Regions from separate parts of the Paenibacillus mucilaginosus 3016 genome, predicted to be linked through region 1. Evidence: predicted binding sites of a transcription regulator. Region 1 holds the regulator's gene; each other region holds the start of a gene.
What was found. Region 1 encodes LexA, which represses DNA repair genes until DNA is damaged. Its sites were predicted from a motif close to CGAACATATGTTCG; they were not measured.
Positions count from the first base shown of each region.

Region 1 (10,621 bases):
GGTAACAGGACACCGCCGTACCCGCAATCTCCGAGAGCGTACGGATGTGATCGCGCATGAACTCCGGGCCGGTTGCACAGTTCAGTCCGAATGAGACCGGGTTCAGGTGCTCCAGCGAGACGTAGAAAGATTCGATGTTCTGGCCGGCAAGCGTCGTCCCCATCGGCTCGATGGTGCCTGAGATCATAAGCGGGAGCTTCACGCCCAGCTTGTCGAACGCGCTGCGGATCCCGATGGAGCCCGCCTTCACGTTCAGCGTATCCTGCGAGGTCTCGAGCAGCAGCGCATCCACGCCCGCTTCGATCAGCGCCTCGGCCTGCTCCTGGTACGACTCAACGAGCTCGTCGAAGGTTACACCGCCCGTTACGGACAGCGTCTTGGTCGTCGGGCCCATGGCTCCGATGACGTAGCGCGGCCACTCCGGCGTACTGTATTTGTTGGCTGCCTCGATCGCCAGCTTGGCCGCAGCCAGGTTCAGCTCTCTAGCGCGGTCCTGCAGATCGTACTCCGCCAGAACCACGCTCGTCGCGCCGAACGTATTCGTTTCCACCATATCCGCACCGGCGGCAAAATACGCTTCATGGATTTTTTGGATGACATCCGGGCGGGTAACCACGAGAATTTCATTACAGCCGTCGAGATCCTCGCTGCCGAAATCCGCTTCCGTAAGATTCTCCTGCTGGATCATGGTGCCCATCGCACCATCCAGAATCATAATTTTTTTCTTCAGCTGCTCCTGCAGTGATGGCTTGCTCATTACTGATCCCCTTCCCCTGCCGTCCTTTTCCTTCACGACCCGGAAGGACAGTCCTGCTTTTCTCTGTGGTAATGCATCCGCTGCGGCCGCAAAGGGGCCTTCACGCATAGTTTAACCCATAGTTTATCAGAAAGCGTCCCCATTGAAAAGAAAGGAATCATCCGATTTCACGAAGTCTTCATCATATCCTATCGGATTTATGCGGTTTAGACATCGACAGACGAACTTGATTCCACTATAATACAGGAAGAGAAGTTTTTCCTGATCTATACTTACCATAACTGACGAAAGAGGGATGAATATGGCAGAAATCCGCATCCGCAACACAGGCGAGCGCATCTCCGGCGAAGAGAATGTGAGATCGTTCTTAGATAAGCAAGAGGTTCTGTATGAGCACTGGAACGCAGCGAAGCTGCCGGCCGAGCTGCAGGAGAAGTTCGTGCTGAGCGACGAAGAGAAGGCACAGATCCTCTCCACCTTCGACGAAGAGATCCGTGATCTTGCAGGCCGCCGCGGTTACAAAACCTGGGATGTTATCGCCCTCTCCGACGCTACACCGAACCTGGACGAGCTGCTGAAGAAATTCGAGTCCGTCCACACCCACACGGAAGATGAAGTGCGGGCCATTACGGCAGGCCGGGGCATCTTCATCATCAAAGGCACCGACGATGTCGGATACTTCGACGTTGAGCTGGAAGCCGGCGACGTGATCTCCGTACCGGAGCACAAAGCCCACTTCTTCACCCTGATGGAGAACCGCAAGATCGTTGCCGTCCGCCTGTTCATCGAGACGGAAGGCTGGATCGCTCATCCTTACGACGACCCTGCGTTCCAAAAAGCTCAATAAGTCAGCCTTACCAAAAATCAATTACGGTACAGCCTCTGCTTCGGCAGAGGCTGTTTCTTTTGGACGGACAGATCAAGATAATGGGCCCAGCCTCCCTCAAGGACCACGCGCGGCAGAAACGAGCTTCATGAGATACTTGCTGGTATGCCAAAAAAGCTTCGCCCGGTTGGGCGAAGCTGGGTTCAAGCCGAATAAGTGCAAGATTAGGCGATCGAATCGATAATGTCCTGAATATCCCGGAGGGAACGGATCTCATGAACAGGAATAATCTCGTCGGTGCGTGTGATCTCATGGCGGTTGATCCACAAGCTGCGCATGCCGATGGCATTCGAGCCCATGATATCCGTCGTAAGCTTATCGCCCACCATCAGACCTTCCTCCGGCTTGATCCCGAGCAGGCTGACCGCATGCTCGAAAATCGCCGGATTCGGCTTGCCCCGGCCGAACTCACCCGAAATGATGATATGGTCGAAGTAAGGAACCAGCTCCGGTACGCCGGCCAGCTTCTCCTTCTGTAGATCGGGCGATCCGTTGGTCAGCAGGAGCAGCTGATAGCGGCCCTTAAGGGAATCGAGCACCTCGAAGGTTTCTTCATAGACGATCGGACGGCTGCGGCGTTCGGCTGGGAACAGCTCGCCAAGGCGGTAGCCGAGCTCCGGATCGTCGATCCCGAGCGCGAGAAGTCCACGCGTCCAGGAAGCCGTCCGGTATCCCGGTGCCAGGGCCTCCAGCTTGCGGAATTCTTCCTGCTCCCCGCTCGTGAAGTTCGCCCAGAGTCCCTCGAACGGATTAATCCCGATCATCTTCGTGAACGGGAAGGTCTCGTACGACTCATAGAGAGCCCTCGCTTCCCTGCGTACGGCTTCTTCCAGCTTCACCGGATCGACGCCGGTCACTCGGGATGCCTCTTCGCAGGTAGCCCGGAAAGCTTCCTGCACGCTGCGCTCATCCCACAGCAGCGTATCGTCCAAGTCAAAAAGAACAGCTTTGATTCCCATGTCTACAGTCCTCTTTCCCCCATATGGTTAGCTATCTGTCTTTGCTTCTAAAAGCTTAACACTCCATATCCCCTCGCCCCTGAGGCTTAGGCTTCCTGCTGCAGCGCAATGCCATGACGCTGGGCGAACTCGACCAGGTGAGGCCGGGTTTCGTCAACCGGGAATTGGTGATAGACCCGGGAGAAAGCCCAGCGGGCGGCTTTGCCCTTCATGGAGATGACGATCGCATCCTTGTTCACGGCAATCTCTTGAATATCTTCCGCCTTCAGGCTGCGGTCCCCGCCAAACCGGCGGGAGGTGATTGCGTCCTTGCCAATACGTAGGAACGGCCTGCGCAGCCAAAACATGAGCACGGCAAGACCGATGTAGCTCGCCCCGGTGACCCAGTACAAATCATCCGTAGCCGCTTGGCCCCGGAAAGCAATAAAGCAAAAAACACCGGTAGCCACAAGCAGCATGGGCAGTACCCAGCTGCGGCCCCGGAATGTCTTGGCTTGATCGGCGGATGCGAAGTCCGACGAAATAAGCCCCTGTCCGCTCTTCTTGCGCTGAACGTTTGTTACCTTGGTGTTCTTACGAACCATTCGTGACCACTTACGCGACATGACCGAACCCCTTATCTCTCATCTGTACTCTTCCGGCGAAACTTCTCGATAAAGCGCTGCGGATATTCTTCATCAAGTGCGCTGATCTGGTCCAGCCTTGTCCACTGCTCTGAAGACAGCTTCCAGCCAAGCGCTCCCATGTTGTCTTCAAATTGTTCGAGTGTACTGGCTCCGAAAATCGGCGATGTAATGCCCGGCTTACGGATCAGCCAGTTCAAGGCAACCTGAGCAGGTGACTTTTCCGTTTCCCTGGCAATGGCTTTAACCTCATCAAGGATGCGGAAGTTCTTCTCCGTATTGCGAAGCTCCCAGCGGCTCTCCCCCGCCTTGGCCGACAGCCGGCCTTCCGTTGGTTCTTCACCGCGGACATACCGTCCGGTCAGGAATCCACCGCCAAGCGGCGCCCACGGAATGATTCCGACGTTCTCTTCCAGGCAGAGCGGAATCATCTCTCGATCCATCATCCTGCAAACCAGACTGTACTGCGGCTGGATGGAGATAAACCGCGCATACCGGTTGAAGTCGCTGACCGACAGGGATTTCATCAGCTGATAAGCAAGGAAGTTGGAGCAGCCGATGTACCGCACCTTGCCTGCGGACACCAGGTCGTCAAGGGTGCGCAGCGTCTCTTCGATCGGCGTAACATGATCCCATACGTGAAGCTGGTACAGATCGATATAATCGGTATTCAGCCGGCGGAGACTCGCCTCCACCCCATCGAGAATATGCTTGCGCGATAGGCCTACATGGTTAATATCCTGACTGGTCGGAAAGCGAACCTTGGTCGCCAGAATCACATCGCTGCGTTTCTCGCGGATCGCCCGGCCGACAATCTCTTCGGACTTCCCGCCTACATAAACGTCAGCCGTATCAATGAAGTTGCCTCCACGGTCCAGGAACCGGTGGATCATCTCTATCGAATCCTGCTCGTTCGTCGTATTGCCGAACGTCATGGTTCCGAGACAAAGTTCGGAAACCAGAATGCCGCTCCGGCCAAGCACACGATATTCCATAGCCGCCCTCTACCCCTCTCAGTTCTTCCCTTCGCCTTCTTCTTCGTCGACAAACTTGATGTTCTCAAGCTGTGTGCGCAGGTTGGATTTGAAAGAGTCGATATACTTGCGGCGAAGCTCGTTGCGTTCGTCCATCTCTTCATCCGTGAGGCCTTCCGCTTTCGCTTTTGCGGGCCAGTTCGTTAATGCGTTTGACTCTTACATCATGTTCCGATTCGCTCATGCCGTTCCTCCCGAAATTGGTAAGCCGAGGCGCCAGGCGCAGCACACGATTCGGGCTGCAGCGGGCAGGCTTGTATCATTAATACTTTGACATTCCGAGTAGGGATTGTCAAGAGTTCGGAAGGAAACCGGAGGGCTTCCGGAGCAGATTAGGGAAGGAGCAGCTTCTGTCCTGTCTGTAGGGCGGAAGACTTCAATCCGTTGAGCTTCTTGATCTCATCTATGTAATCGCGGATGTCCTCATCCGGTGCATATTCCGAAGCGATCTCCCAAAGTGTATCCCCCTGGTGCACATATACAAATTCGTGCTCTTCCGGAGCGGTGCCGGCTGCGTGCACATCCTGACCGGACACGGAGGCCGAAAGTCCTCCGAGCAGTGCCAGAAGGAGAACCACTATGAAACCCATTGTTGCAGCACGTACGTATGTTCGCTTATTATTATGTTGAGTTCGGGACGCCCGCTCCCGACTCCGATATGTACTTTCATTAGAAGCTCGTCCGATCAGTGCAGTGTTCTGTACCATAACCGACATCCTCTCCCAAACATTTGTTCTCTTTTTGTTCTGAATTCAATTTATCACGAACACACGTTTGTGTCAACGGATTTTCTCGAACTAATGTTTGTACGAACTCCGGTTCTGTGTTATAATTCTACTAATCGATTACCAACAATTGGAGTGATATGGCATGAGCAAGATCTCCTCCCGGCAGCAGGCAATATTGGAGTTTATTAAGAACGAAGTGAAAGATAAGGGCTATCCCCCGTCCGTCAGGGAGATCGGGGAAGCGGTCGGTCTCGCCTCCAGCTCTACCGTACACGGCCATCTGGAACGGCTGGAGAAGAAGGGGCTGATCCGGCGCGACCCGACCAAGCCGCGCGCCATTGAGATTCTCGACGGCTCCATGGGGGACGGCGCCTATGCCGTATCGGTCGCCCACGTGCCTCTGATCGGCCGGGTTACCGCCGGCGTGCCGATCACGGCGACGGAGAACATTGAAGATTACTTCCCTCTCCCAAGCCATTATGTCGGCGACAACAATGTGTTCATGCTTAGCGTTATCGGCGAGAGTATGATCGAAGCCGGGATCCATAACGGCGACTACGTCATCGTCCGGCAGCAGCAGACCGCAACGAACGGCGAGATCGTGGTAGCCATGACCGAGGATGACGAAGCTACGGTGAAGACGTTCTACAAGGAGCGCGACCACATCCGCCTCCAGCCCGAGAATCCGACTATGGAGCCTCTCCGGCTGAAGAACGTAACGATTCTCGGCAAAGTTATCGGCGTATTCCGCAACATTCACTAATTGTACCTTTTCGGACCGGCCCTCAGCCGGTCCGTATTTTTTTGCCCTGTTACCTGAGATAAACGGCTTCACCGTTCTTTAAGGAAAAGCGCTTCTATGAGAAATATCAGATGGCAGAAACAAGCAATGCGAGTTTTACTTTCCGATATTGAACGCCATCGCCTCAAGTCAGCTCATCTGTCTGATGAAATTCAACCCGAGGCCGCTTCCCGGCAAACAACAAAAAGGCCGTTCGCCCGCCGGATGCTCCGGAGGCTGAACGGCCTTCTTCTCATATTAGTACAGCGTCAGGTACTGCTCGCGCTCCCAAGCGTGAACCTGGGTGCGGTAGATGTCCCACTCGATCTCTTTGAGCTCGTAGAAGTGGGCCAGTGCGTGATCGCCAAGCGCATCGCAGATCACATCGTCGCGAAGCATCTCATCAAGCGCCTGCTTCAGGTTCAGCGGCAGGCTTGGAATGCCCTGCTCTTCGCGCTCGTCTTCGGTCATTACATAGATGTTGCGGTCCGTCGGAGGCGGCAGCTGCATCTTGTGCTTGATGCCGTCGAGGCCCGCTTTGAGCATGACCGCCAGCGCAAGGTACGGGTTCGCAGCCGGATCCGGGTTGCGTACTTCCACACGCGTGCTGAGGCCGCGGGAAGCCGGGATACGGATCATCGGGGAGCGGTTGCTCGCCGACCAGGCCACATAACAAGGAGCTTCGTAACCAGGCACCAGACGCTTGTACGAGTTTACGGTCGGATTCGTGATTGCCGCGAAAGAACGGGCATGCTTCAGGATTCCGGCCATGTATTGGCGGGCCACCGTGCTCAGGCCGAGCTTGTCGCTCTCGTCGTAGAACGCGTTCTCGTTGCCGCGGAACAGCGACTGGTGGCAGTGCATCCCGGAGCCGTTCACGCCGAACAGCGGCTTCGGCATGAAGGTTGCATGCAGCCCGTGCTGGCGGGCCACCGTCTTGACCACAAGCTTGAAGGTCTGGATCTGGTCGGCCGCTTTAATCGCATCGGCATATTTGAAGTCGATCTCATGCTGGCCGGGAGCCACTTCGTGGTGGGACGCTTCGATCTCGAAGCCCATCTCCTCAAGCGTGAGCACGATCTCGCGGCGGCAGTTCTCGCCGAGGTCCGTTGGCGCAAGGTCGAAGTAGCCGCCCTGGTCGTTCAGCTCCATCGTCGGATTGCCCTTCTCGTCGGTCTTGAAGAGGAAGAACTCCGGCTCCGGACCTACGTTCATGGACGTATAGCCCATCTCTTCGGCTTCCTTCAGCGCCGCTTTCAGAATGCCGCGCGGGTCGCCCGGGAACGGACGGCCGTCCGGCAGATAGATATCGCAGATCAACCGGGCCACACGGTCCGTCGTAACCCAAGGGAACACCACCCAAGTACTAAGATCGGGATATAAGTACATATCGGATTCTTCAATCCGCACATAACCCTCGATGGACGAGCCGTCAAACATCATCTTGTTGTCGAGTGCTTTCTCCAGCTGGCTTACGGGAATCTCCACGTTCTTGATGGTACCGAGCAGATCCGTGAACTGAAGCCGGATGAAGCGGACGTTCTGTTCCTTCGCGATGCGCAGAATGTCTTCTTTGGTATAGTTCTTGTCCGACACTGTGTATCTCCTCCTTAGACTTATGTATCATGAAATGCATATTAACGGAGAATCCGGGCACCGCCTCAGGCCTAAGCCATAGAAAGTAAGCGGTACCGCGGCTGCCCCGGCCGAACGTTTTACTTGCGGAAAAAGCGCGAAAGTTCGCCTTGAATCAGCGATACCTGGTTCGGACGCTTGCCCCCGCCGAGCAGCTGCTGCTTCAGCATCTTGTGAAGCTGCGAGTCGGTGAGCTCCCGACGCTTGACTTCCGTTTGCTCATTGAGAATGGTCGCATCCTCCGAATCCTTGTCAACCGGAAGAAGAACCTGCTTGATCCCGGCGATGTTGACGCCTTTCTCGATCAAGTCTTTAATTTCCAGCAGACGCTCGACGTCATTGAAGGAATAAAGCCTCTGGTTGCCGCCGGTGCGTGCCGGGATAATCAATTCGTGCTGCTCATAATAACGAATCTGTCTGGCGGTGAGATCGGTCAGCTTCATTACGATGCCGATACGGAAAAAGTGCCATATTTCTGCGTATTTCATCAGTCATGCCCATCACTCCTAAACGCTGAAGGAACCTTACCGTTATTGTAACCTTAGGAGCGAAACGTGTCAAGTTGTGTTAGGTTTGTGCCATATGTCAGCATAAATTACAGAAAACGTTTTTTTGACCACTTGTCAAATTTCCGGCAGAAGCCCCCGGTCGATCATGTTTTGCAGGGCCGTCAGCACCCCCATTTTGCAGTGGGAATAAGTCAGTCCGCCCTGCATATAGGCGATGTAGGGCTCTCTGATCGGCGCATCCGCCGACAGCTCCAGCGACCCGCCCGAGATGAAGGTGCCTGCAGCCATGATCACCGGATGCTCATATCCCGGCATGTCCCAAGGCTCAGGCACTACATGCGAATCCACCGCAGCGGCCTGCTGGATTCCCTGCACGAACGCAATGAGATGCTCCGGTCCGGAGAACCGGATAGCCTGGATGAGATCCGTCCTCGGATCCTGCCAGCGGGGATGCGTAACGAATCCAAGCTGCTCGAACACCGAAGCGGCGAACACCGAGCCCTTGACCGCTTGTCCCACCAGATGCGGCGCAAGGAACAGCCCCTGGTAGATCGAACGCGTCGTCCCCAGCATCGCGCCCACCTCCCCGCCGATACCCGGTGCGGTGAGCCGGTAAGAAGCGAGCTCCACGTATTTCGATTTTCCCGCTATGTATCCGCCCGATGCCGCCAGGCCCCCGCCCGGGTTCTTGATCAGCGAGCCTGCAATGAGGTCCGCCCCCGCTTCCGTCGGCTCCCGCAGCTCCGTAAACTCCCCGTAACAGTTGTCCACAAACACGATAAGGTCCGAACGCACTTCCTTGACGAACCGGACCATCTCGCCGATCTGCTCCACTGTAAACGAAGGCCTCCAAGAGTAGCCGCGCGAGCGCTGGATGCCGATTACCTTCGTCTGCGGGGTAATGCGGCGGGCAATCTCGCTGTAGTCCGGTCTGCCGTCGTCGAGCAGCGGCACTTCGTCGTAGCCGATGCCGAAGTCCTGCAGCGAGCCGAGCCCGTCCCCCTGCTTGCCGATCACTTTATGCAGAGTATCGTACGGACGCCCTGTAATCATCAGCAGTCCGTCGCCGGGCCTCAGCACCCCGAAGAGCGCGGTAGAGATGGTATGCGTGCCCGAAACGAAGTGCGGCCGCACCAGTGCCGCCTCGGCGCCGAACACGTCGGCATACACGAGATCGAGCACTTCGCGGCCCCTGTCATTATAACCGTATCCTGTCGATCCGGCAAAATGAAAGTCACTGACCTTGTGTTTTTGAAAAGCGGAGATCACCTTCCACTGGTTGCGGTCGATGATCCCGTCGATCTCTTTCAGTTTCCCCTGAATCTGCTCCTCCGCCCGGTCCATCAGGCGGAGCACCTGCTCCTTAAACATGCTCCGTATTCTCTCCTCTGTCTCCCTGCGCGTGCTGCGACTGGTCATATGCCGCCAGCATGTAGCCAATTTTATCGTATTCCTTGCTGTTCACACGGACGGTCATCAGCATATCGTCGCCGTCCACGCCGTTCTCAAGCACCTCGCCGACACGGTAGACCAGCGAGATCATATCCCCCTTGTCCGCCGGGATGCGGTAGGTCTTGCTGTCGCCGGCCAGGTGCGCCTCCAGCGTATCCACAAGCCGCTTCAGATCCGCCTCATGGAAGGCCGATACCCGCAGGAATTCCCCTTCCGTCGTCAGCATGTCCGCCTGAGACGGGCTCAGCAGGTCGACTTTGTTGAACACCGTAACGCGGTCCTTGCCGTGCGCCCCGAGCTCCTCGAGCACCTGATCCACGACCCGCATCTGGATCGGCATCATCTCGGTCGAGCTGTCCACGACATGCAGGATAAGATCCGCTTCGTTCGCTTCCTCAAGGGTCGCGCGGAAGGCTGCAACGAGATCATGGGGCAGGTTCTGGATAAATCCTACCGTGTCCGTCAGCACGATCTCCACGCCGCTCGGCAGCTTGAGCTGGCGGGAAGTCGGGTCCAGCGTGGCGAACAGCTGGTTCTCGACGTATACGTCGGCGGCGGTCAGCTGGCGGAGCAGCGTTGATTTGCCGGCATTCGTATAACCGACCAGTGCAACCTGGAACACGCCCGACTTCTTGCGGCGCTCCCGGTGCAGCGTGCGGTGGCGTACCGTTTCGGCCAGCTGGCGCTTCAGCTCCGCAATGCGGTCCCGGATATGCCGGCGGTCGGTCTCGAGCTTCGTCTCCCCGGGACCCCGGGTACCGATCCCGCCCCCGAGACGGGACAGGTTCTTGCCATGGCCGGAGAGCCGCGGCAGCAGGTAGCTCAGCTGTGCGAGCTCTACCTGGATAATCCCCTCTCGCGTGCGTGCCCGCTGGGCGAAGATATCGAGGATAAGCTGGGTGCGGTCAATAATTTTGACGTCGAGATATGTCTCCAGGTTGCGCACCTGCGCGCCGGAGAGCTCCTGGTCGAAGATCGCCGTATTGGCGCCGTTCTCCTGCAGCATCTCCTTGAGCTCTTCCGCCTTGCCTTTGCCGATAAACCACTTGGAGTCGGCATACTCCTTATTCTGCGTCAGCGTGCCGAGCACCTCCACCTGGGCCGTTTCGGCCAGGGCGATGAGCTCTGCAAGCGAGTACTCCGGATCGTAGGCATCCTGCCTTTTTTGTTCCTGTGTGACAAGGGAAACGAGGATCGCACGATCATCCAATTCCGTTGTTACTTCATGTGTCGTTTGTCTCATGGAAATCTCATACT
Region 1 is NC_016935.1:3,591,060-3,601,680, reverse strand. It holds gene metH (methionine synthase) at 1-757, opposite strand, end outside; gene PM3016_RS15685 (1,2-dihydroxy-3-keto-5-methylthiopentene dioxygenase) at 1,059-1,604, shown strand; gene PM3016_RS15680 (HAD family hydrolase) at 1,808-2,602, opposite strand; gene PM3016_RS15675 (hypothetical protein) at 2,689-3,207, opposite strand; gene PM3016_RS15670 (aldo/keto reductase) at 3,219-4,220, opposite strand; gene PM3016_RS41375 (DUF896 domain-containing protein) at 4,239-4,355, opposite strand; gene PM3016_RS15660 (LysM peptidoglycan-binding domain-containing protein) at 4,592-4,795, opposite strand; gene lexA (transcriptional repressor LexA) at 5,130-5,750, shown strand; gene glnA (type I glutamate--ammonia ligase) at 6,027-7,364, opposite strand; partial or broken gene PM3016_RS15645 (MerR family transcriptional regulator) at 7,484-7,898, opposite strand; gene PM3016_RS15640 (methionine gamma-lyase family protein) at 8,027-9,283, opposite strand; gene hflX (GTPase HflX) at 9,276-10,607, opposite strand; gene PM3016_RS15630 (AAA family ATPase) at 10,604-10,621, opposite strand, start outside.

Region 2 (10,621 bases), 2.8 Mb from region 1:
GCGGTGGGTGACCACCGTACCGGTTCGATCCCGGTCTTCGGCAGATGCTTTTGACACTATAGGGTTTATCTCCATTTCGTCTTCGGACGTGGGAGATAAACCCTTTTTCATTTTGCCAGGATGGACGGTTGTTTTTCGTGGGCGCTCGCATATACTTTATCACTACAAGCAGAGGAGGAAGCCCTATGCCTTCCATTATTCTGGCACCGATCAAGATTACGGGCAACGACGGGGAGCTGGTCTTCGGCGACGTGCTGCAGATTACCCCGAAGAGCACTTCCAAGAGCGCCTCAGGCGCCGGCGGCGGCAATACCGGCGATTTCAGTGCGACCTTTACCCTGGTAAGCTTCACCAACACCCTGGATCCCGATATCGCTGATTCGAACAACACGGCGAACAATTAGCCGGAGGCTTCGGCCTTCCGATGATTCGGGAACGTGCGCGCACTGGCGCTCATCTATACGGATGAGACGGACGGTGCGCGTTTTTTTATTCAAAGGTTACTGCACGGCAGCCGGAGCTCTTCAGGAAAAGCGGATATCGATCTCATGAAACAGATGGTCGGCGGCCTGTTTGCGAAGATGCAGCTGCAGGACACCTTGGCGGTAGACGGCTTTGCAGCTTCCCGGGACGATGGGCGAGGTGAGGCGGATCGTCTGCGTATTATCATCCGGGAGGTTCTCCAGCCGCACCTGGCTGACACTGAGCAGGAGACGCAGCTGGCGTGCCTGGGCCCGGTCGGGAATATGCACTTTGACGATAACGCTCTTATGGGTATCGAAGATTTCGGAGTGAAAATGATGCTTGATGGACGGCGCCTCCGCAGCGGGTATCGCCTGACGCAGCACGTCCTTCACGTAATTCTCCACCCAGGCCATCCCTTCACCGGCCTCCGGCATGCCGGCCTGGCCGGCAAACGGCATCCTGCCGCCAAAGAACTGCTCGAACTGCTTCCAATTCATCTCGAACGGATTGGGGTTCGGACCCTCCATATGTCATCAACTCCTCGCTGCTTCAAGTATATGACCCCGCGCACCAAAGCATGATTGCCTGCGGAGCGCTCCCCCGCCAAAAACATACTTGAAGGCACAGAATCATATACTGTATCAAATCCAATAACGGATAGGGTGTTGCTCATGCCGGCAGTCGTAGGTGCAATCAAGATTGTCAACGTCGGTACAGGCTCCGTAGTGCATATTGGCGACTCGATCCAAATCGCGCCGAACTCTGCGGCCAAAACCTTTGCCGGAGCAGGCTCATTCAATACGGGCGACGGACTGCGGATTTATAATATGGTCAGCACAACCAATACCTATGACGCGGACTTCGCCGATTCTACGATCACGTCGGCAGATAAGGCGGTGGTGTGAGTCGTGCAGCTGGTGATCCATCAACAGATCGTGATCCACCAATTGAAAATAGGGTCCGTGTCCAATTCATCCGTTCTGCAGATTGGAACGGCGGGCACCATCCGATCGCTGTCCAATTTATACAATACGGGCGGATTCACCGGGCCGGCTCCGGGCTTTGAAGGGGGGGCAAGCGGGGAGGAACAATCTCCCCTGCCTTTGGTTCCGCTGCCATCACCCAGGTGAAACGGAGGAATAATCGATGAACCTCATGACTCCCGAGTCGTACTTCCGAAAGCTGAACGAATACCTGGCTTGGCAGACGGACCGAATCCGCTGGCTGGAGATGCGGGTGGAATCCTTGGCACAGGAAGTGGAGACGCTGAAGAAACAGAAGGGGATTACCATCGAGAAAATCGAATACAATTTTGATCAGCTTAAGGTGGATACGCTCGAAGGAACGCTGAATGTGGGACTCTCTCCCGCGGGTCTTGGCGCGGCTTCCCTGGAGGATGCCACCGCGGGCGGGGAGACGATCCGCACGAATACCTCAAAGTCCGAGTCCTTCTCACGTATCCAGAAGAACGTTTTCGATTATCTGGAACGGTCCTGTCCGGCTGAGCTCAGTGAGCTCGAGCGCCAATACGGCGTGGAGTTTGGCAAGGATTTTCACAATATGATGATCGGTGATCTCCAGAACCAGGTGGGGCCAAGGATTGATCATTATCTGAAATCCGCAGGGGATCCAGAACAGCCCGAGCTTTCGGAGGAGCAGGAGAAGTGGGTCGAAACCCGGGTGATCGAAGACGTCCGCAGGGGGATGCAGCAGTATTTTGTGAAGAAGCAAGCTGATCTGAAGGGAGAGGGTGGGACATGAATCTGTTCGTGGACAACAAAGGGCTGCATGTGGGCAACGTACATATTACAGGGGTAGCGAGTGCTTCCCTGTTCTTGATCGGTGATGCGAACCTTATCCGCCTCTCCAGCGTGTTCGATACACCGCCTGAGTCGCTGATTATCGGTCCGCTGGAGCCCTTAAACCCGGAGGAGCCCGAGTGAGCAGCGGGATAAGGACCTCCGTCGTCGGAAGCATCCGGGTCATTGATATAGGCTATGCGTCCACGCTGCTGATAGGGGATCTGGTCGATTTTGCACCGGTCTCACTGGCTTTGGCCGTGCAGCGGGAAATCCCTCGTTATTACGGGAATGAGGGAAAGTTTGAAGACTTTCCCTTGTTCGTTATGCCGATTCCGCTGCCTTCCGAAGAGCAGCCCGTAAGCCTGACCGCAAGACAGACCTGTGCCCGGATCGAGGTGGACCGGGTTCGGATAACCGCCGTCTCCTCCTCCTCCATGGTTCAGGTGGGCTCGAACCGCTCCGTCCGGGCGGAATCCCGGGTGAAGCATATCCGGCAGCTGCTGCGGGCCCGCAATGACAGCTGAAGGCCGGTTATACGAGGTACTTGCCCCAGAGATGGAACACCGACCCGCTCTGGTACGGCGGAAACAGCTCGCCGGCCTCCCAGGATTCCACGATCCGTGAGGCACTGACCGGGTCTATGCCATGCTGAAGGAGCTGCTGGAGGGTATGAGCTTCGTTGGCGGGCCCGGGAACAGGAGAAGAGGGGGAGGCGCCGTATCCGGCCTCCGATGGAGCAAGAGCTCGAAGTATCGCATTACGGTTCATGGAGCAGCCGCATCCTTTCAGGGCGATTTCCCTAGGGAATCGCTGTTGGTTTTTCTACCACTATATGCCTGCAACAGCGGCGGGGTGCCCAGAAGCATCCTGCCCTAAAGGCTCATTGACGGCAAGCCGGGAGGAAGCTCAGGCGAACGACAGCATCCTCGGAAGGAAGCCGAGCCAAGGCCGGGTATGGTATAATACGGTGAAAACCAAGGGATATGAGAGGAGAGCTGGCGAAGTGGCACGCACCCGAATTGAGCACATCGGCATTATGGTCAAAGATATGGATACCTCCGTCGAGTTTTATGAGAAAGTGGTGGGCCTCAAGCTGAAGGACACCCTGCTTCATACGAACGGCGTCATCAAGCTGGCGTTTCTCGGCTTCGGCGAACAGGGGGAGACGGAAGTGGAGCTCATCCAGGGGTATAACGACGGGCTTCCCCAGGAGGGCAAGGTGCATCATCTGGCGTTCACGGTGGACGATATCGAAGAGGAGTTCGAGCGGATCGGGAAGCTGGATGTCAAGCGGATCGATGAGGACATCATCACGCTGCCGAACGGCTCCCGGTATTTCTTCTTCCACGGTCCGGACGGAGAGTGGATCGAGTTCTTCCAATCCACACGGTAAGGCGGGAGGGCCATGCTGCTCAGCAAACAGCAGAAGAAGCTCATTGTGGAGATTCTGATGAAAGAACGGCGGCGGCTGTTCTCCAGGCATAAGGGAGAACTGCTGGACCGGACGATCGCCGACCTGCTCCAGACGGTCCGCAATGAGGACATTAACATCACGGACCCGCGCGACAGCTCCATCGATTGGGGAAGCCGCGGCCGGCCCAAACGGTGACGGTACATAGCCAAGAACAAAACAAGAGGCGCCTTCTCCTAAGAGAGGTGCCTCTTTGCTGTATGCGCTGCTTCAGGCTCTGGGGATCAGATTGAGCTCCGCCGCCTGATCTTCGGTGAGAATGAATTCTTCCTTCGGCCAGAAATCCTCCTCAGGGTCCCGTCCGAACATCTTCAGCAGCTGCGGCCAGATCCCGCGCTGCATGGCTTCCTCCACGCTTATCATGATTTTCATAAGGATTCCCCCTGCTCTTAGCATCGGCGTTTTGTTAAGATATTACACCAAAATGAGCGGAATGTACCACTTGAAATACGAACGAATGTTTGGCATAATAAGATTACAAGAGAACGGGTGTTCTTGTTCCGGAGGAGGGATGGCTGTTGGAAGCCTGGATGCAGAAGTACAAGGGAAGCATGGTGGAGCTTATTTATTCCGATGGAGCCGAGCGCTTCACGAAGCGGGTCGTCCGGATTTTGTCGGTGCACGGAAGCTATGTATTGGCCTATTGTACGGAGCGCAGGGCCGTCCGCAGCTTTGCACTCGGAGGAATATTGGCATATCAGCCGCTCCGGGGCAGGGGTGCGTAGCTTGTCCTGCGGGATAGAGGCTGGGCCGGGGTAAGGAGCTGGAGGCAGTGAAGAGCAATCTGTACGATGAACTGAAGACGAACGGAAGAGATGAAGGGGAACGGCTGAGGCTGCTCATGATGGAGATCCGTTCCCTGCTCGAAGCCAAGAAGAAGCGGTCGCCGCTTGAGAAGAGGCGGTCTCTGCGTCCGAAGACGGTGCCGAAAGCCTGGGAAAGGTAAAGGGCGGCGGACGGGTTCGGCAGAGCGATGCGGCCGTGTCCTCGCGGGGAGGATGAGATCAGGCCGAGGTGGACTGCAGTACGTTTACGGGTGCGGGCGTCTCTGCGCGCTTAGAGAGCCGAACACACATACCGGCACGGTACAGGTTGTCATGAACGTAATGGAAGCCTGTCGTAAATACCATGTGATCCGGGGACGACTCGGACGAATGCAGCTGTTTGCATACGATGCAATAGTACATAGGGGTTGTCTCCTTTTATTCACATTATGACAATTATAGACAAAGTGTATGCTTCAGGAAGGTGCAGTATGACACATATTTAAAGAACATTGGATGAAGCGGTTATTCTCCCTTACCCTCATTCGACAAACCTGAATCGGTGAGGGGCAGGAAAATTGTCGAATCATAGGAAGATTGTGTAATTTTCTGGGAACAAGGACAAGATCCGACAGATTGTACCCATAGACGGCGTACGGGCTCATGCTTCGTACGCTGTTTTTTGGCTGCCAGACTGCATGAACACAGCAGACTGCAGGACGCCGGGGAGATTATGGTATGATAGGGGGAAGCGAGGAAAGGGAATGAACTGAGAAGAAAACAAGAGAGGGGATTCCTGTGGCGTCCAAAACCAATGCCTGCCGGCTGCTCGATCAGCTGAGGGTGGCGTATACCCTGCATGAATACACATGGGAGGAGGAACAGCTGGACGCGGGGACGGTAGCGGCCAAAGTGGGTCTGCCGGCGGGCCAGCTGTTCAAAACGCTGGTGCTTCGAGGTGATAAGACCGGCGTGCTGGTCGTCTGTATCCCGGGGGACCAAGAGCTGGATCTGAAGAAAACGGCGGCCGTCAGCGGCAACAAGAAGGTCGAGATGGTGCCCGTCAAAGAGATCCAGGGACTGACCGGATATATCCGCGGGGGCGTATCGCCGCTCGGTATCAAGAAGGCTTATCCGCTGTATCTCGACCGGAAGGCGCTCGCCCTGGACCCGGTCAGCATCAGCGCGGGACGCCGGGGAATGCAGATCTTCCTTGCGGGAGAAGCGCTGGCCTCCGCCGCGGAGGCCGTGGTCAGCGAGCTCACCTAGCGACGAAGGCATAACTGTATTCAAGGGAGGCGCCTGAAGGAGCAAGGAGGCGGGGGAGGAATCCCCCGGAGAGAGGAGGAGCATCCATGCTGTTGACGGCAATCGCCCCGATGACGGCTGAGGCGGCGGGCGAGCCCTTCGATGACGAGGCGTTCCTGTTCGAACCCAAGTGGGACGGAGGGCGCCTGCTGCTGCACAAGCAGGGGGAACGCTGCGAGATCTATACGCGAAGCGGGCGCATCGTGACCGAGAAGCTGCCGGAGCTGCGGGAGGCTCTGGCGGACCTCCCGGTCCGCTCCGTCCTCCTCGACGGCGAGGGCATCGTGCTGCGCGGCGGCCGTCCCGTCTTCGACGATTGGGCGTACCGGCTGCGGATCAGCCAGGCCGCCAAGATCCGTACCGCCCGCCAGACGCATCCGGTCGTCTTCGCGGCCTTTGACGTGCTCTGCACGGACCGGCCGCATCTGGAGGAGCCGCTGACGCAGCGCAAGGCCCGGCTCGGGGAGCTGCTGCAGCGAGGCGGCGGGATCCTCACGCCTACCGTGTCGGTGGAAGCCCAGGGCCGCCGGCTGTACGAGCTGACGGCCGCGCAGGAGCTGGAGGGGATCGTGGCGAAACGCAAGACCTCCCTCTACATACCGGGCCGCCGAAGCTCCGATTGGATCAAGATCAAGCACCCGCGCCTGATCGACACGGTCATCCTGGGCTGCCGCTCCGAGCCGTTTGAGCTGGTGGTCGGCCTGCAGTTCCGCACCGTGAAGAACAAACCGGTGGGCCGGGTCTCCAAGGGCCTCACGGTGGAGGACCGGGATCGCTTTCTTCAGGCTGCCCGGGAGCTGCGTGTGCGGCAGGAGGGAGGGGTCCAGTGGATTGAGCCCCGGTTGTGCTGCCGGATCTCATACCGGGACCGAAGCGAGATGCACCAGCTCGAAGATACGGAATTCTTAGCCTTCCTGTGGGATAAGCAGCCGGAGGAATGTGTATGGCCCTATACGTAAGATTTGGGGCGCAGCCGGTACATGAGAACAGAAGAAAAAACCTCTTCGAGAATCGAAGAGGTTTTTTCTTGATGACCTGTACTGGGCTCGAACCAGTGACCCCCACCCTGTCAAGATGGTGCTCTCCCAGCTGAGCTAACAAGTCATAATAGGAACGGATCAAATCTGATCTCGTTTTGCTTGGGACGATTCTTATCATATCAAGGGAGCTCCCCCTTGTCAACACCTCTATATATTTTTTGTAAAGATTCCCTGCCTGAGGGGAACAGGCTGTGACGGTTCGCATAGGTTTCGCCGGAATCGTTATGCTATAATTACAGGAAAACCAAGCCTCTGAAGGGAAGGGAAGCGCATGAGAGACTTTCGTTGGGGAATGGAACCGCAGCTCCCGGCTGATTCGGCCGAGTCTATAGAGAAGGAAACGCTCGATTGGGGGGAAGCGGAGTGGGGGACCCACCGGTACCATATCCGGAGGCTGATTCATGACACCATCGCGCAGCTCGGTCCGCGCGAGAAGGCGGCCGTGCTGGGCGCCGGGAATCACGGCGATGTGGACCTGCCGGATGTCAGCACGCAGTTCCAGGGCCTGACGGTGCTGGACACGGAGGACAACGTCCTCGAAGAGGTGCTGGAGTCCACCGGCAGCTCCGCCGCAGGACGGATCAAGTCGCTGACCCGCGTGGATTATACGGGGCTTGATCAGATCTCATTCTATGAACGGTACGAAGAGCTGCTCAGCGGCGGGGCGCCGGCGGACAAGCTGATCGCGTTCCTTCGGGACAGCGCCTTTGAAGCCAGGCGGATCGAAATCATGCCGCATCTCAAGAAGTCGTTCTCGCTCGTCGTATCTTCGGGCGTGCACACCCAGCTCTTCTATGCGGATGCTCTGGCGCAGTTCCACGGTTATGTGGAGCAGTATACCGAGGCGGAGCGGAAGGCGGTCATCGAAGCGATCCGGTCGCTCCGAAATTCACTCGTAACAGCATACAATCAGACGCTGCTGTCTCTTCTGAAGCCGGATGGGCGGATCGTCGTGTGGACCGAGATGATTCTGGTCGACGAGAGCAAGGAAGAAGTGATGGAAGAGCTGAACGGGAAGACGCTGGGCTCGGAGCGGACCGCTTATCTGTTCTCCGTCTTCGGCAAGTACGGGATCGATGCGGCGGTGCTTGGCCTGAAGGATCTTCACGACAAATTAAAAACGGACCAGCTGCTGTTTCGCAGCTGGTCCTGGCATACGGAGTCGGGCAAGCGGTACCTCGTGGCAGGCATGTCCGGCCGGGCCCGTTAGAAGGGGCCGAGTCCTTCCAGTTCCTCCTCGGGCACGAAGCTGCAGGAGGAGAGGACGGGACTGCGGCGCAGCTTGATCGACAGCTGATTGATCACGCTGGCGAGAGTCGCGGTATCCTGCTCGTCCAGCGAGAACTGCGCACAGTACTGCGGATGGCCGCCCGTATCCACCGTACGGACGATGACGCCAAGGGGCTTGTAATCCCTCCCGAGCGCAGTGAACCGCAGCTCGACCAGCAGGTGCTTCTCATCAGGGAGCGGGTCGGTTGCAATGAACCGGGCTCCTCCCGCCGAGAGGTCCAGCAGGGCCGTCTTCATCGTGCGGGTCACCGTATGGCTGTCATGAACACCGACCATGCGCAGCTCGGCGCCCAGCGGCCGCTGAAGCTTCAGCCGGAAGAAACGGCGTTTGTTGGGTTGTTCGCTCATGTGGCGGACCGTCCTTCCTGATTGTTCGGATGGGGAATGGTATGTCTACTATACCGCATGCCGTTCATCGCGGGCAATCGGTAAAATGATAGCATGAAAGGAAACAGGATCATCGGCCTCACCGGCTTTAAGGACAAAAGGGCGGTTATCCGAAATCTAAGATGACAGAATCGGGCCTGGTGAGATATAAATGCTTAAATATGAAAAAACCGCTCTTAGTAGAGCGGCAGTTGAACGCTGCTGCGGGCTTTAGAGTCGTACAGGACGGCGTTGTTGCCGATGACTTCGATATGGTCGATCTCTTGGATCGGAGGGCAGGACGGCATCGACTGCTTCAGCTGCGAACTTTCCAGCACGGTCAGGAGCCTTGGAATCGCTTTCTGGTCACTCGAAATGAATCGAACGGGAATTTTGCGGTCGCCGATAATGAGTTCAGTCGTCATCGGAATCTATTCCTCCCTTTCCTCTTCGGATAATTCTATTATACAATAGTTCTAGCAAAAAACGATCCTAACTTTGTTACATAAGGTGACATGAATCGAGGGAATAGGACATGTTCTGCACATCCGAGGAGCGAATAAGCTCGATCCTTGCCAAATACTTCACAAGCCCGTCATGGATTGTCGAAGAAAAAGAGAGCGGTGTCAACAACACGACCCGATACATACGGATGAACGGGGCACTCTATGTGCTCCGCATCTATGAAAATCATGCGGACGAGCAGAAAGCGGCGTTCGAGCACGCCGTGCTGCGGGCCCTGGGCGAAGCCCGTCTGCCCTATGCCGTACCGCAGCCCTGTCTGTCTCTGGAAGGCGGAACGTATGTATTCTCAGGGGACGGCAAGCTGGCCGTGCTGTTCCATTACATCGAAGGGGAGCGGGCGGAGCTCGACATTCCGGAAGTGGCCCTGGCGGCCGGCGAAGCCGTAGGACAGCTCACGGCGGCACTGGAGCAGGTGAAGATTGCCGATGCCCCTGCGTACGAGCCTTATTATGACATTTACCATGTCCATCCGCTGGTAAGCCGGGAAGTACTGCGGACATGGCTGGAGGAGATGAGCGGCCGGGGCATGAAGGACGAGGCGGAAAGCGTCCGCAATGCATTGGACGGGCTGGAGCAGTCACTGCCGGAGCTGCTTCAGCTGCCGGTACAGCTCGTACACTCCGATATCGTGTACGGCAATATGCTGGCCTCCGGTGACCGGATCACCGCGGTCCTGGACTTTGAATTCGTTACGCCGGATTGGCGTGCGATGGAGCTTGGCGTCTTCCTCGCCGAGCTCTTCCCGCCGGACCGCCTCGGTTCGCCGGAAGCGGAAGAGGCCTGCTGGCAGGCGGCGGAGCGGGCGCTGGAAGGCTACGGCCGGGCAGCCGGCTTGACGGAGGCGGAGCTTCAGGCGCTGCCGCAGCTTTTGCTGCTCCGGCGGCTGGTGCTTGTGCCGCACTTTCTGGGCCGCAGCCTGGCGGGCGTGGAGGCGGAGGACCGGGCGCAGTATTATCTTGCAGGCTTCGCCAAAATTCAGCGCCTGATCGCGGAGCACGGGCTCCGGCTCACGGCGCTGGCGGAGCGTTATATTCGGAAGGAGCGGCAGGCATGAAGAAACTGTACAGTCAGATGACACGCGAAGAAATTGAACACGAAATGAAGAGGCTCCGCGAAGAAATGGAGCAGGCCGAATTCCCAAGCCAGAAGGCCGTGCTTGAGAGCAAATATGAAACGGCGAAGTCCTATACACTCGATCCTGCGGATTTCCCGCCGGGTCTGTATAAAGTGCACAACGTGCAGCTGCCGTTTCATGTAGTCTACCTGAACGGCATTATGGCCTGGGGAACGCTGGACGGCCGGGAAGAAGCCAGCTTCCCGATCTCGATGCTGACCCGCTTCCAGGCATAATCAGATGCGGCACATGTCCAGCGGGCAGTTTTCGCACTGGCAGATGTCCCTTAGATAGGAGAGATCCTTGACGATGGTATACCCGCCCTCGAGGGTGACGACATCGGCTTTCTTGAGGTCGCTGAGCATCCGGTTCACGCTCTCCCGGGTGGAGCCGATCATCTCGGCCAGCTCCGTGTTCGTTACCTTGCGGGTGATGCGGATGGCGTCGCCCTGCTTTTCCCCGTAGGAGTTGCACAG
Region 2 is NC_016935.1:6,380,695-6,391,315, reverse strand. It holds tRNA gene PM3016_RS26260 (tRNA-Leu) at 1-43, shown strand, start outside; gene PM3016_RS26255 (spore germination protein) at 186-404, shown strand; gene PM3016_RS26250 (hypothetical protein) at 525-992, opposite strand; gene PM3016_RS26245 (spore germination protein) at 1,137-1,370, shown strand; gene PM3016_RS37585 (spore germination protein GerPB) at 1,374-1,595, shown strand; gene PM3016_RS26240 (spore germination protein GerPC) at 1,612-2,226, shown strand; gene PM3016_RS26235 (germination protein GerPD) at 2,223-2,408, shown strand; gene PM3016_RS26230 (spore germination protein GerPE) at 2,405-2,791, shown strand; gene PM3016_RS26225 (hypothetical protein) at 2,799-3,035, opposite strand; gene PM3016_RS26220 (VOC family protein) at 3,271-3,660, shown strand; gene PM3016_RS26215 (hypothetical protein) at 3,673-3,876, shown strand; gene PM3016_RS38845 (hypothetical protein) at 3,949-4,110, opposite strand; gene PM3016_RS26210 (WYL domain-containing protein) at 4,257-4,463, shown strand; gene PM3016_RS38840 (hypothetical protein) at 4,511-4,684, shown strand; gene PM3016_RS26205 (DUF3973 domain-containing protein) at 4,743-4,925, opposite strand; gene ybaK (Cys-tRNA(Pro) deacylase) at 5,301-5,771, shown strand; gene PM3016_RS26195 (ATP-dependent DNA ligase) at 5,858-6,769, shown strand; tRNA gene PM3016_RS26190 (tRNA-Val) at 6,842-6,914, opposite strand; gene PM3016_RS26185 (hypothetical protein) at 7,122-8,060, shown strand; gene PM3016_RS26180 (PilZ domain-containing protein) at 8,057-8,488, opposite strand; gene PM3016_RS26175 (hypothetical protein) at 8,704-8,931, opposite strand; gene PM3016_RS26170 (phosphotransferase) at 9,042-10,085, shown strand; gene PM3016_RS26165 (YfhH family protein) at 10,082-10,381, shown strand; gene PM3016_RS26160 (Crp/Fnr family transcriptional regulator) at 10,382-10,621, opposite strand, start outside.
Region 2: a site for LexA is predicted at 4,189-4,202, ahead of PM3016_RS26210 (WYL domain-containing protein). Genes of this name have one in related genera too.

Region 3 (10,621 bases), 2.5 Mb from region 1:
GGCTGTCGGCGACGTGGCGAACGTGAAGAAGATCCAGCTCGATTTTGCCCAGGCTTCGGCCGCCACTCCGTAACGCAAGCAGCGAAGAACCCCAAAAGGACACCCAAGACACGCGGACGCTTTGTGCTGAAGGTGTCTTTTTGTCTAGCTTAAGAAGGGGTTGTGAAAAAAATACCCATAGATTCGACGAGTTGTAAGTAAAGTAACCGGCTCTGCCGCAAGCAATGATTTTATGCCAACTTAGGGTGGCTGGAAAATAAAATGATTAAGCCTCCAGTTCAATTACCCGGAGGCTTTTTGACGTAGCATTATTGGTTTTAAACAAGGTTGGTATCCTAACACTTCATTTTGAGGTTTTTCTTCATGATTAAATTTGTACGTTGTTTTACCTCTAAGGATGTTCGAAGTGTCACTGGATTCATGGAACATTTCGGGTTAGTGCATTTACGTGACCGAACCCATTTTAGTTGTACTCTCTTTCGGTCAATTTTGCCCCAACGGTTGGCTGCCAGAAATAGTTTATACCGTTGCCGTAATAGTGCAGTCCCACACCTAACTTTTAATTGGAATGAAACGGTAATAGATCGTCCTATCGGCCGCCTCTTTTTCTTCAGAGAAGGACGCTTGCTTTTTCGCAGCTTCTTTTTGCTTTTATGTCGTGTATGTGGGTCATGATTATTAGGTAACGACAGATTCACAACGACATGTTCATTAGCGTTCAGTGTAATCGGCTCACTCGTTACGGATAATGTATGCTCAATGGTCTTCATGCTAAGTCTCGACCTGAACGGTTGCTTTTACTCGATACGTTCCCGCTGGCAGGTCGCCGAAGCCATAAAATCCACCGGCGTTAGTCCTTGAGATATCTACTATAGATTCAGTGCCGTTGGCAATTGTGTAGAGCGCTACGATTGCATTGGGAATCGCATTATTCGTTCCGCTATCGGTAATAATCCCACTAATCGTGCCAGTTAATTGGTCTGGGTCGGCTGGCAGGATAAGATCTAAAGGGGTATAGTCCCGATTGGTCAAGTCTGTTGAAGCACTTTGGTTGGATAAATAACCGGCCTTACTTGCTCTTATAAAAAAATTACCCGAATCTAAATCGGCGAATAAATATTGTCCTTCAGAATTGGTTGAAACAATGCCTGCCAGCAGCTGTGACGCCCCAATTGTTTGAAATAGCTCTACTGTAGCATCACTGAGCGGCTCTCCCCCGACAGTCGTTCGCACTGTTCCGAATATAGCGTTTTTCTGTCCGTTCGGATCAGTTTGCATAATAATTTCAACTTCGGCTGTACGATTCCTTAAGACTGCAATAGACGTTCGGACAGGTGTTAAGTAGGTTGGTTCCATTGCGGTGATAAAGTAAGATCCCACAGGCACTCGAGGGAAAATAAACCGTCCGGCAGCATTACTGCTTGTATGTTCAAACGGCTCACCAGTCTGCGTGAAAAGCATGACTGTTGCAGAGGGAACAGGGGTGCCATTCCCAAGCCGCACAATTCCTGAAACAATCCCTGTGTCAGCATCGGGCGCAGCCTGAAGCGTCATATTAACCGTTTCCTCTTCACGTCCGTTCAATTCGATCAACGGACTGGGGCTGAGCGTATAACGATCTGTTATCGCCACGATACCGCCTCCTTAAGTAATTCTCTGTATAACTATCCTATGCAGGGGAGCTCTTTGCCCGAAACGGTTAAACGTCTAATCAGAGAAGAACAACAACAAACTGCGAATGCAGCGCCTCATCGGGAACGCGGTCGCAGCATGATCACCGCGGCGCTTGTTGACGATCCGTGACGTGTCCCTGCAAATACTCGGTACCGATCAGAAACTTTATTTTGAGACTGGCAGGGATCTGAATCCAAGCATTTTAATAATCCCAAAATCAGGGTAGAATGAGAATTGAGAGAAATATGTTTCAGAGTGAAAGAGATTGAGTTAATTAACGGATTGTATATGCTCACATGCGCGCTCACAAAACCCAAAATCACCCCATGAAAATAATGCACTCTCAAAAATACTTTCAATATTTATAAGGAGTTTAAAATACCCTGCGGACTGTTCGCATCATTGGGATTATTTTGTTAGAATGAAATGGAACTGAACGGAAAAGGAAGGATGCATGAGCATGAGCAGCGAGAATTCATTTGATATCGTATCGAAGCTGGATATGCAGGAGATGAACAACGCCATCAACCAGGCGGAGAAGGAAATTGCGACCCGCTTTGATTTCAAGGGCAGCAAGAGCAGCATCACCCTCGACAAGGAAGAGCTTGTCGTGGTGTCCGATGACGACTTCAAGCTTCAGAACGTGCTGGATATTCTTCAGTCGAAGATGGCGAAGAGGGGCATCTCGCTGAAGAACCTCGAGTACGGCAAGGTCGAGGGCGCTTCTTCCGGCACCGTCCGCCAGCGGATCAAGGTGAAGCAGGGAGTAGACCAGGACAACGCCAAGAAGATCAACATCATGATCCGCGATTCCAAACTGAAGGTCAAAAGCCAGATTCAAGGCGACCAGATCCGGGTGACGGGCAAGAGCAAGGACGATCTGCAGGCGGTGATGGCGATGCTGCGCAAGGCGGACCTGCCGCTGGACCTGCAGTTTATCAACTTCCGTTAAAGGACCCGGGTGCGGGGCGGAGGGGGAGGAACCTGCCGGGGCAGCTGCCTCGGGGGCTCCTCCTTCCGGTTTTGACACCTTTTGGGAGCCTATATTATACTGGGTATTACCATTGTTTTACTTGTAAACGAATCGGTTGCCCTGAAAGAGAGACGCAAACGCGACAGCTTGGAGGAAAGTTATGACGGAGAAAGTAAAAGTGGTCACGCTCGGCTGCGAGAAGAACCTGGTCGACTCTGAGATCATGTCGGGACTGGTGCATGAGCGCGGATACTCGCTGGTCTCGGAGAAAGAAGAAGCCACGATCATTATCGTAAATACGTGCGGCTTCATCGATGCGGCGAAGGAAGAGTCGGTCAATACGATTCTGGACATGGCGGAGCTCAAGCAGACCGCCAATCTGAAAGCGCTGATCGTCTCGGGCTGTCTCACCCAGCGTTACAAGGAAGAGCTGCTGAAGGAGATGCCGGAGATCGACCGGGATCGTCGGCACGGGGGATTTTCACAACATCAACCAGATCATCGACGAAGCGCTCCAAGGAAGCAAGCCGGTGTATGTCGGCAACCCGGTCTTTAACTACGAGCAGAAGCTGCCCCGCAGGCTGACGACGCCGCGCTATACCGCTTACGTCAAAATTGCGGAAGGCTGTGATAACGCCTGTACGTTCTGTTCCATTCCGATCATGCGCGGCAAGTTCCGCAGCCGCAGCATGGAATCGGTCCTGGAGGAAGTGCAGCAGCTGGCGGCGCAGGGCGTGAAAGAAATCTCGCTGATCGCCCAGGATTCGACCAATTACGGTACGGATCTCTACGACGGCTTCAAGCTTCCCGAGCTGATGAACCGCGTCAGCGAGGTGCCGGGCATCGAGTGGGTGCGCCTTCACTATGCGTATCCGGGCTTCTTCACGGATGAGCTCATCGATGTTATCGCCGATAACCCGAAGATCTGCAAGTATATCGACATGCCGCTGCAGCACAGCTCCGACAGCATTCTGAAGCGGATGCGCCGTCCGGGCCGCCAGCGCGATGCGCGAGAGCTCATTAAGAAAATCCGCGAACGGATTCCGGGCGTCTCGCTGCGCACCTCGCTCATCGTCGGCTTCCCCGGCGAAACCGAGGAGGATTTCGAGAATCTGAAGTCCTTCATCCAGGACGTGCAGTTCGACCGTCTCGGCGTCTTTACCTACTCCAAGGAAGAGGATACGCCGGCCTCCCGCCTGCCGGATCAGGTTCCGGACGAGGTGAAGGAATACCGGGCGAACGTGCTGATGGAGATTCAGCGCGAGATCTCGAGCAGCCGGGGCAGCGGACGGATCGGACAGGTCATCGACGTGCTTATCGAGAAGTACGACGGGCGCAACGACGTCTATGTGGGCCGTTCGCAGTTCGATGCGCCGGAGATTGACGGCGAAGTGTTCGTAGGGGGAAGGGAACTGGCCATCGGCTCCATCGCGAAAGTGAGGATCACCCATTCCTTTGAATTTGACTTCTCCGGGGAGGTCGTAGCGTAATGAACCTGGCCAACAAGATTACCCTGGCCAGAATTTTTCTGGTGCCAATCATCATGCTGTTCCTGCTCATCAACGTCAAGTTCCCGCATGTGCGCATCGAGCAGTTCAGCATCACCTACAACCAGATTATCGCCGCCCTGATCTTCATCGTGGCGGCGAGCACCGACTCGCTGGACGGGTATATCGCCAGGAAGCGGAAGCTGGTCACGAATCTCGGCAAGCTGCTGGATCCGCTGGCCGACAAGCTGCTGGTATCGGCGGTGCTGATCTCACTCGTCGAGATGGACAAGGTCGATGCCTGGATTGTCATCGTCATCATCTCCCGTGAGTTTGCCATCACGGGCCTGCGGCAGATCGCCCTGCTGGAGGGCGTGGTTCTGGCGGCCAGCAAATGGGGCAAATGGAAGACAGCGGCCCAGATTACGGCCATCATTGCACTGCTTATCAACAATTTTCCGTTTGCGCTGATCCAATTCCCGTTCGACCAGATTGCGAGCTGGATCGCCGCCATCATTACGATCTATTCGGGTATCGACTATTTCGTCAAGAACAAGCATGTGATCAACTTCAGCGATCAATAACTGCAGGAGCACGTATCCCGCCGAAACCGGAGGCCATCTGACTATGAAAGCAGAGATCATTGCCGTCGGTACCGAGCTGCTGATGGGCCAAATCGTCAATACGAACGCACAGTACATATCCAGAGGCCTCGCCGACATTGGGGTGGGAGTCTATTATCAGACCGTCGTCGGCGACAATGTAGACCGGATCAAAGAGACGCTGGCTGTTGCGAAATCCCGCGCCGACCTTATCATCTGCACGGGGGGGCTTGGCCCCACACAGGACGACCTGACGAAGGACGTGCTGGCCGAGGTGCTGGGCCGGAAGCTGGTGATTCACCAGCCTTCTTACGACTACATGGAGAACCTGTTCCGTACCCGGGGCATCACCATGGTGGAGAGCAATATCCGGCAGGCTTACATGCTGGAAGGCACAGACCCGCTCCCCAATGACACGGGCCTTGCCGTCGGCAACGCCGTAACACAGGACGGGACGCACTATATTCTGCTCCCGGGCCCGCCCAAAGAGATGAAGCCGATGTTCGATACCTATGTGATTTCCTGGCTCACGGACCGGATGGGCAGCGTGCAGCCGCTGTTCTCCACGATGATGAAGTTCGCCGGCATCGGGGAGTCCTTCCTGGAGCATGCGCTGATCGATCTCATCCAGGCCCAGACCGATCCAACGATCGCCCCTTATGCCAAAGAGGGCGAGGTCGCCCTGCGCCTCACGACGCGGGCCGCTTCGAAAGAGCAGGCGACGGAGAAGCTGTGGCCGCTCGAGCGGGAGATCCGTACCCGGCTCGGGGATCATGTCTACGCTTCCGAGGACATCACGCTGGAGCTTGAGGTGCTCCGCCTGCTGACCGCCGCGAACAAGACGCTGTCGGTCGCCGAGAGCTGCACAGGCGGCCAGCTCAGCGATCTGCTGACCGCCGTGCCGGGCGGCTCCCATTCGTTCGCCGGCGGGGTCATCTGCTATACGAACCGGGTGAAGAACAAGGTGCTCGGCGTGCCGATGGAGCAGCTCGAAGGACCGGACGCCCCCGGGGCGGTCAGCGAGGAGACGGCAAGGCTCCTTGCCGAGAACGTAAGGAAGCTGGCGGATGCCGATTATGCGCTCTCCCTGACGGGCGTAGCGGGGCCTGCCGAGTCCGAAGGGAAGCCGGTCGGCCTGGTCTACGTCGGGATTGCCGAACGGGATGCGGAGACCGAAGTGGTCACGCTGAATCTGTCCGGCAACCGGGAGACCATCAAGCTGCGGGCTTCCAAAACCGCACTCTACCACCTTTGGAAAAAGATCAAAATCTAGTTGCTAACACAGGTAAAATCAAGTATAATAGGTTGTAACGGAAGAACCGTAACATTTCTGAATGTCGTGTTACGGTTTTTCTTTTGCACCACGACCGAATGTATGTTCGGGAATGCTTACCGCACTTTCGTTTATAAATCACCTGCGGGTGGTACTTAATATGAAAAAAGGACGTGATTTGTTTGGCAGATCGTCGCGCAGCACTGGAGAACGCCCTCCGTCAAATCGAGAAGCAGTTCGGTAAAGGGTCCATCATGAAACTCGGGGAATCCACCCACATGCAGGTGGAGACCATCTCGAGCGGCTCCCTGGCCCTGGATATTGCCCTTGGGATCGGCGGCTTTCCGCGCGGTAGAATTATCGAAGTCTACGGACCGGAATCCTCCGGTAAGACGACGGTGGCGCTGCATGCCATCGCGGAAGTACAGAAGAACGGCGGTACGGCCGCATTCATCGATGCGGAGCATGCTCTGGATCCGCTGTATGCAAGCAAGCTCGGCATCAACATCGACGAGCTGCTGCTCTCCCAGCCGGATACCGGCGAACAGGCGCTTGAGATCGCCGAGGCGCTCGTGCGCAGCGGCGCGGTAGACATTATCGTTATCGACTCCGTTGCGGCGCTCGTGCCGAAGGCGGAGATCGAAGGCGAGATGGGGGATTCCCACGTCGGTCTGCAGGCCCGTCTGATGTCCCAGGCGCTCCGGAAGCTGTCCGGTGCGATCAACAAGTCGAAGACGATCGCGATCTTCATCAACCAGCTCCGTGAGAAGGTCGGCGTCATGTTCGGTAACCCGGAGACCACGCCGGGCGGACGCGCCCTGAAGTTCTACTCTTCCGTACGTCTGGACGTGCGCCGGATCGAGACGATCAAGCAGGGGAACGACATGGTCGGTAACCGCACGCGGATCAAGGTCGTCAAGAACAAAGTCGCGCCTCCGTTCAAGCAGGCGGAGATCGACATCATGTACGGGGAAGGCATTTCCCGTGAAGGCAGCATCGTGGATATTGCGACCGAGATGGATGTCATCCAGAAGAGCGGCGCATGGTACTCTTTCAACAACGACCGTCTCGGCCAAGGCCGCGAGAACGTCAAGCAGTTCCTCAAGGAGAACCCTCAGGTAGCCGAGGTCATCGAGAAGAAGATCCGCGAGAACAGCAACCTGACCGCCGTGGTCGGTCCGAATACGGATGACGAGGAAGAAGACGAAGAATTGGCACTGTTCGAGCAGTAAGATCTGCCTGCTCCAAGGGATGACCTTTGGACGGCGGTCGGCCACGCTCAGATCAAGCCGGGGCAAAGCACCTTTACTCCGAAGGGGTAGGTGCTTTTTGCCTTTTTCGATGGAGGGGAACCCGTGGAAGAGAACAACGGCACGAATGCAAAGGGAATGGATGGGAACGAGGAGCAAGCCCCGCCCCAGGGGGGGATCATTACCAAAGTGGAACAGCAGAAGCGGACGAAGAACCGCTACAACATTTACATAAACGAAGCGTTCGCCCTCTCGGTGCATGAGGATGTGCTGATCCGCCACCATCTGCTCAAAGGGGCGGAAGTCGACACCGAAACACTGGTCCGCATTCTGTCCGAGGAGGAGAAGAACAGGGCTTACCTCGATGCGGTAAGGCTGCTCTCCAGCCGTCTCCGGTCGGTGCACGAGATCCGCAGCCGGCTCAAGCTGAAGGGCTACGGTCCGGAGCTCATCACCGGAACCGTCGACAGGCTGCGTCGGGAAGGCTATCTGAACGACGCGGAATTCGCGCAAATGCTGACGAAGCAGCGTATCGTGTCCCAGAAGAAGGGGCGCCACTTCATCAAGCAGGAGCTTCAGCAGAAGGGGATCGCCAAAGAGGAGATTCAGGAAGCGATTGCCCAGGTCGACGAAGAGACCGAGTATGAGATGGCCCGCCAGCTGGCGGAGAAAAGGTATGCGGGCGAGATGCGCAAGGACCCGCTGAAGGCCCGCCGCAAAATCGCCGGGTTCCTGCAGCGGCGCGGCTACCCGGGTTCTGTCGTCAGCCGGGTGCTGAGCGGACTGCCGCGGCATACCGATGAAAGCGAGTGGGAGGAGCCGGAGGAATCCGGCGATCCATGGGGTACACCTTGACAAGCTTCTTAGCCAAAAGCTAAAATAATCATGTATATTCATTATACGCCAAGAATCCGCCCTAACAGCCCAGGGAGGATTCGAAAGTAAAATCGCCAATTTTTACTTTTTTCTGAAAGGTTGCCGCCTGCCCGGCGCATTCTTTCAGCAGTCCGCGGAGGCGCTCCGAACTTCCGGTTCATGGAAAGCCCCAGGCATCCCATGCTAGCAGAATGGATTAAAAAACCACATTATCCCAAGCTTACCCCTTGGAGAAACAACGAGGGAGGTGAACTGGATGGACCCAGTCCTCACGATCTTGATTTCTCTCTTAGTTGGTGCTCTTGGCTTCGGGATCGGTTATTTTATCCGCAAGTCCCTTGCAGAAGCGAAAATCTCAAGTGCTGAATCAGCTGCCGCACAGATCGTTGAAAATGCTCGCAAAGAGGCGGATGCACTGAAAAAAGAGACGGTTCTCGAAGCGAAAGATGAAATTCACAAGCTGAGAACCGAAGCTGAAAAAGACATTCGTGAACGTCGGAATGAAACACAACGACAAGAGAGACGATTGTTGCAAAAAGAGGAGTCGCTGGATAAAAAATTAGAATCTCTCGAGAAAAAAGAAGAGCAGGTCGCCAACAAAGAGAAGCGAATCGAGGAAACCCAGGCTCAAATTGATCAGATCTATAAAGATCAGGTTTCCGAGCTGGAACGGATTTCGGCTCTGACCATGGAGGATGCGAAGAACATCATCCTGACAAACGTGGAACAAGAGGTTCGCCACGAAACCGCCCAACTCATTAAGGAAATCGAGCAGCAGGCCAAAGAAGAAGGCGACAAGAAAGCACGGGAAATCATTACGCTGGCGATTCAGCGCTGTGCCGCAGATCACGTGGCAGAGACGACTGTATCCGTTGTAGCGCTTCCTAACGAAGAGATGAAGGGCCGGATCATCGGCCGTGAAGGCCGCAACATCCGGGCCCTCGAAACATTGACGGGGATCGATCTCATTATCGACGATACGCCGGAAGCGGTCATCCTGTCGGGCTTCGACCCGATTCGGCGCGAAATTGCCCGCACCTCGCTCGAGAAGCTGGTGGCGGACGGCCGGATTCACCCGGCTCGCATCGAAGAAATGGTCGAGAAGTCCCGCAAAGAAGTGGACGAGCGGATCCGCGAATACGGCGAACAGGCCACATTCGAAACCGGCGTACACGGACTGCACCCGGATCTCATCAAGATTCTGGGACGTCTCAAGTTCCGTACAAGCTACGGCCAGAACGTACTGAAGCACTCCATGGAAGTCGCTTACCTCGCCGGTCTGATGGCAGGAGAACTCGGAGAAGACGTGACATTGGCGAAGCGTGCCGGGCTTCTGCATGACATCGGGAAGGCGCTCGACCATGAAGTCGAAGGCTCCCACGTGGAGATCGGCGTCGAGATCGCGAAGAAGTACAAGGAACACCCGGTGGTCATCAACAGTATCGCCTCGCATCACGGCGATACCGAAGCTACCTCGGTCATCGCCATGCTCGTCGGCGCTGCAGACGCCCTTTCGGCCGCAAGACCGGGAGCCCGCCGAGAGACGCTCGAGACGTACATCCGTCGTCTGGAGAAGCTCGAGGAGATCTCGGAATCGTTCGAAGGCGTCGAGAAATCGTACGCCATTCAAGCCGGCCGCGAAGTCCGCGTCATGGTTCAGCCCGAGAAGGTGGACGACACCGAAGCGTTCCGTCTGGCAAGAGACATTACCAAGAAGATCGAAGGGGAATTGGATTATCCCGGCCATATCAAAGTCACGGTTATCCGTGAAACACGCGCCGTGGAATACGCCAAATAACCGCATACTTCACCTGAGAGAAGTGGCCGCGCGGCCACTTCTCTTTTGTTCTCGTACGGGGACTCTCGCATTGCGCCCGCCCCTGCGCCCCCATCCCTGGCAGCCGAGGCTGAAGGCCCGGCGATCCAGTGGTTGGCCGCCTTAGGCTCCTTAGCGCACGTAGGAGTCAGTCCTCGTACCGCCGCACCCGTGCTTGAGCCCTGCATCCCTGGCAGCCGGGGCTGAAAGCCCGGCGATCCAGCGGATGGCCGCCTTAGGCTCCTCAGCGCACGTACTGACACCCAAGGCACCGCTCAGCCAAGAGCTTTGACCCGGAGGGTCAATGCGGCTCCACCGTCACAGGCAGCTCCCCAAGCGCCCACATATCACCATGCTCGAGTATAGGGCAGGGAGCTGCGAGAGAACACTTCATGTAAGCGTGTCTGCCGGCTAAGGTGCTTCAAGGCGTGGGCGAAGCCATCATGCCTTGAAGCACCAGCGTGGCAAGACGAAAGCGATCCAACCGCGTTCCTCCCATCAACGCCGGCCCCGTCCCTCCTTCGCGCCCTTCCGGGGTCCAGGGGCGGAGCGCCCGGTCCTCCCCCTTCTCTGGAGAAGGGGGAAAGAGGGGGGATGTAGAAAAACTTTAAAGGAGAATAACCCCATATGAGATTATTATTCATCGGTGACATTGTAGGCTCCGTCGGCC
Region 3 is NC_016935.1:6,095,851-6,106,471, reverse strand. It holds gene PM3016_RS24915 (helix-turn-helix domain-containing protein) at 1-73, shown strand, start outside; gene PM3016_RS24910 (MSCRAMM family protein) at 772-1,632, opposite strand; gene PM3016_RS24905 (YajQ family cyclic di-GMP-binding protein) at 2,135-2,626, shown strand; partial or broken gene rimO (30S ribosomal protein S12 methylthiotransferase RimO) at 2,808-4,137, shown strand; gene pgsA (CDP-diacylglycerol--glycerol-3-phosphate 3-phosphatidyltransferase) at 4,137-4,718, shown strand; gene PM3016_RS24890 (competence/damage-inducible protein A) at 4,762-6,009, shown strand; gene recA (recombinase RecA) at 6,192-7,241, shown strand; gene PM3016_RS24880 (regulatory protein RecX) at 7,365-8,114, shown strand; gene rny (ribonuclease Y) at 8,392-9,933, shown strand; partial or broken gene PM3016_RS24870 (TIGR00282 family metallophosphoesterase) at 10,579-10,621, shown strand, end outside.
Region 3: a site for LexA is predicted at 6,105-6,118, ahead of recA (recombinase RecA). Genes of this name have one in related genera too.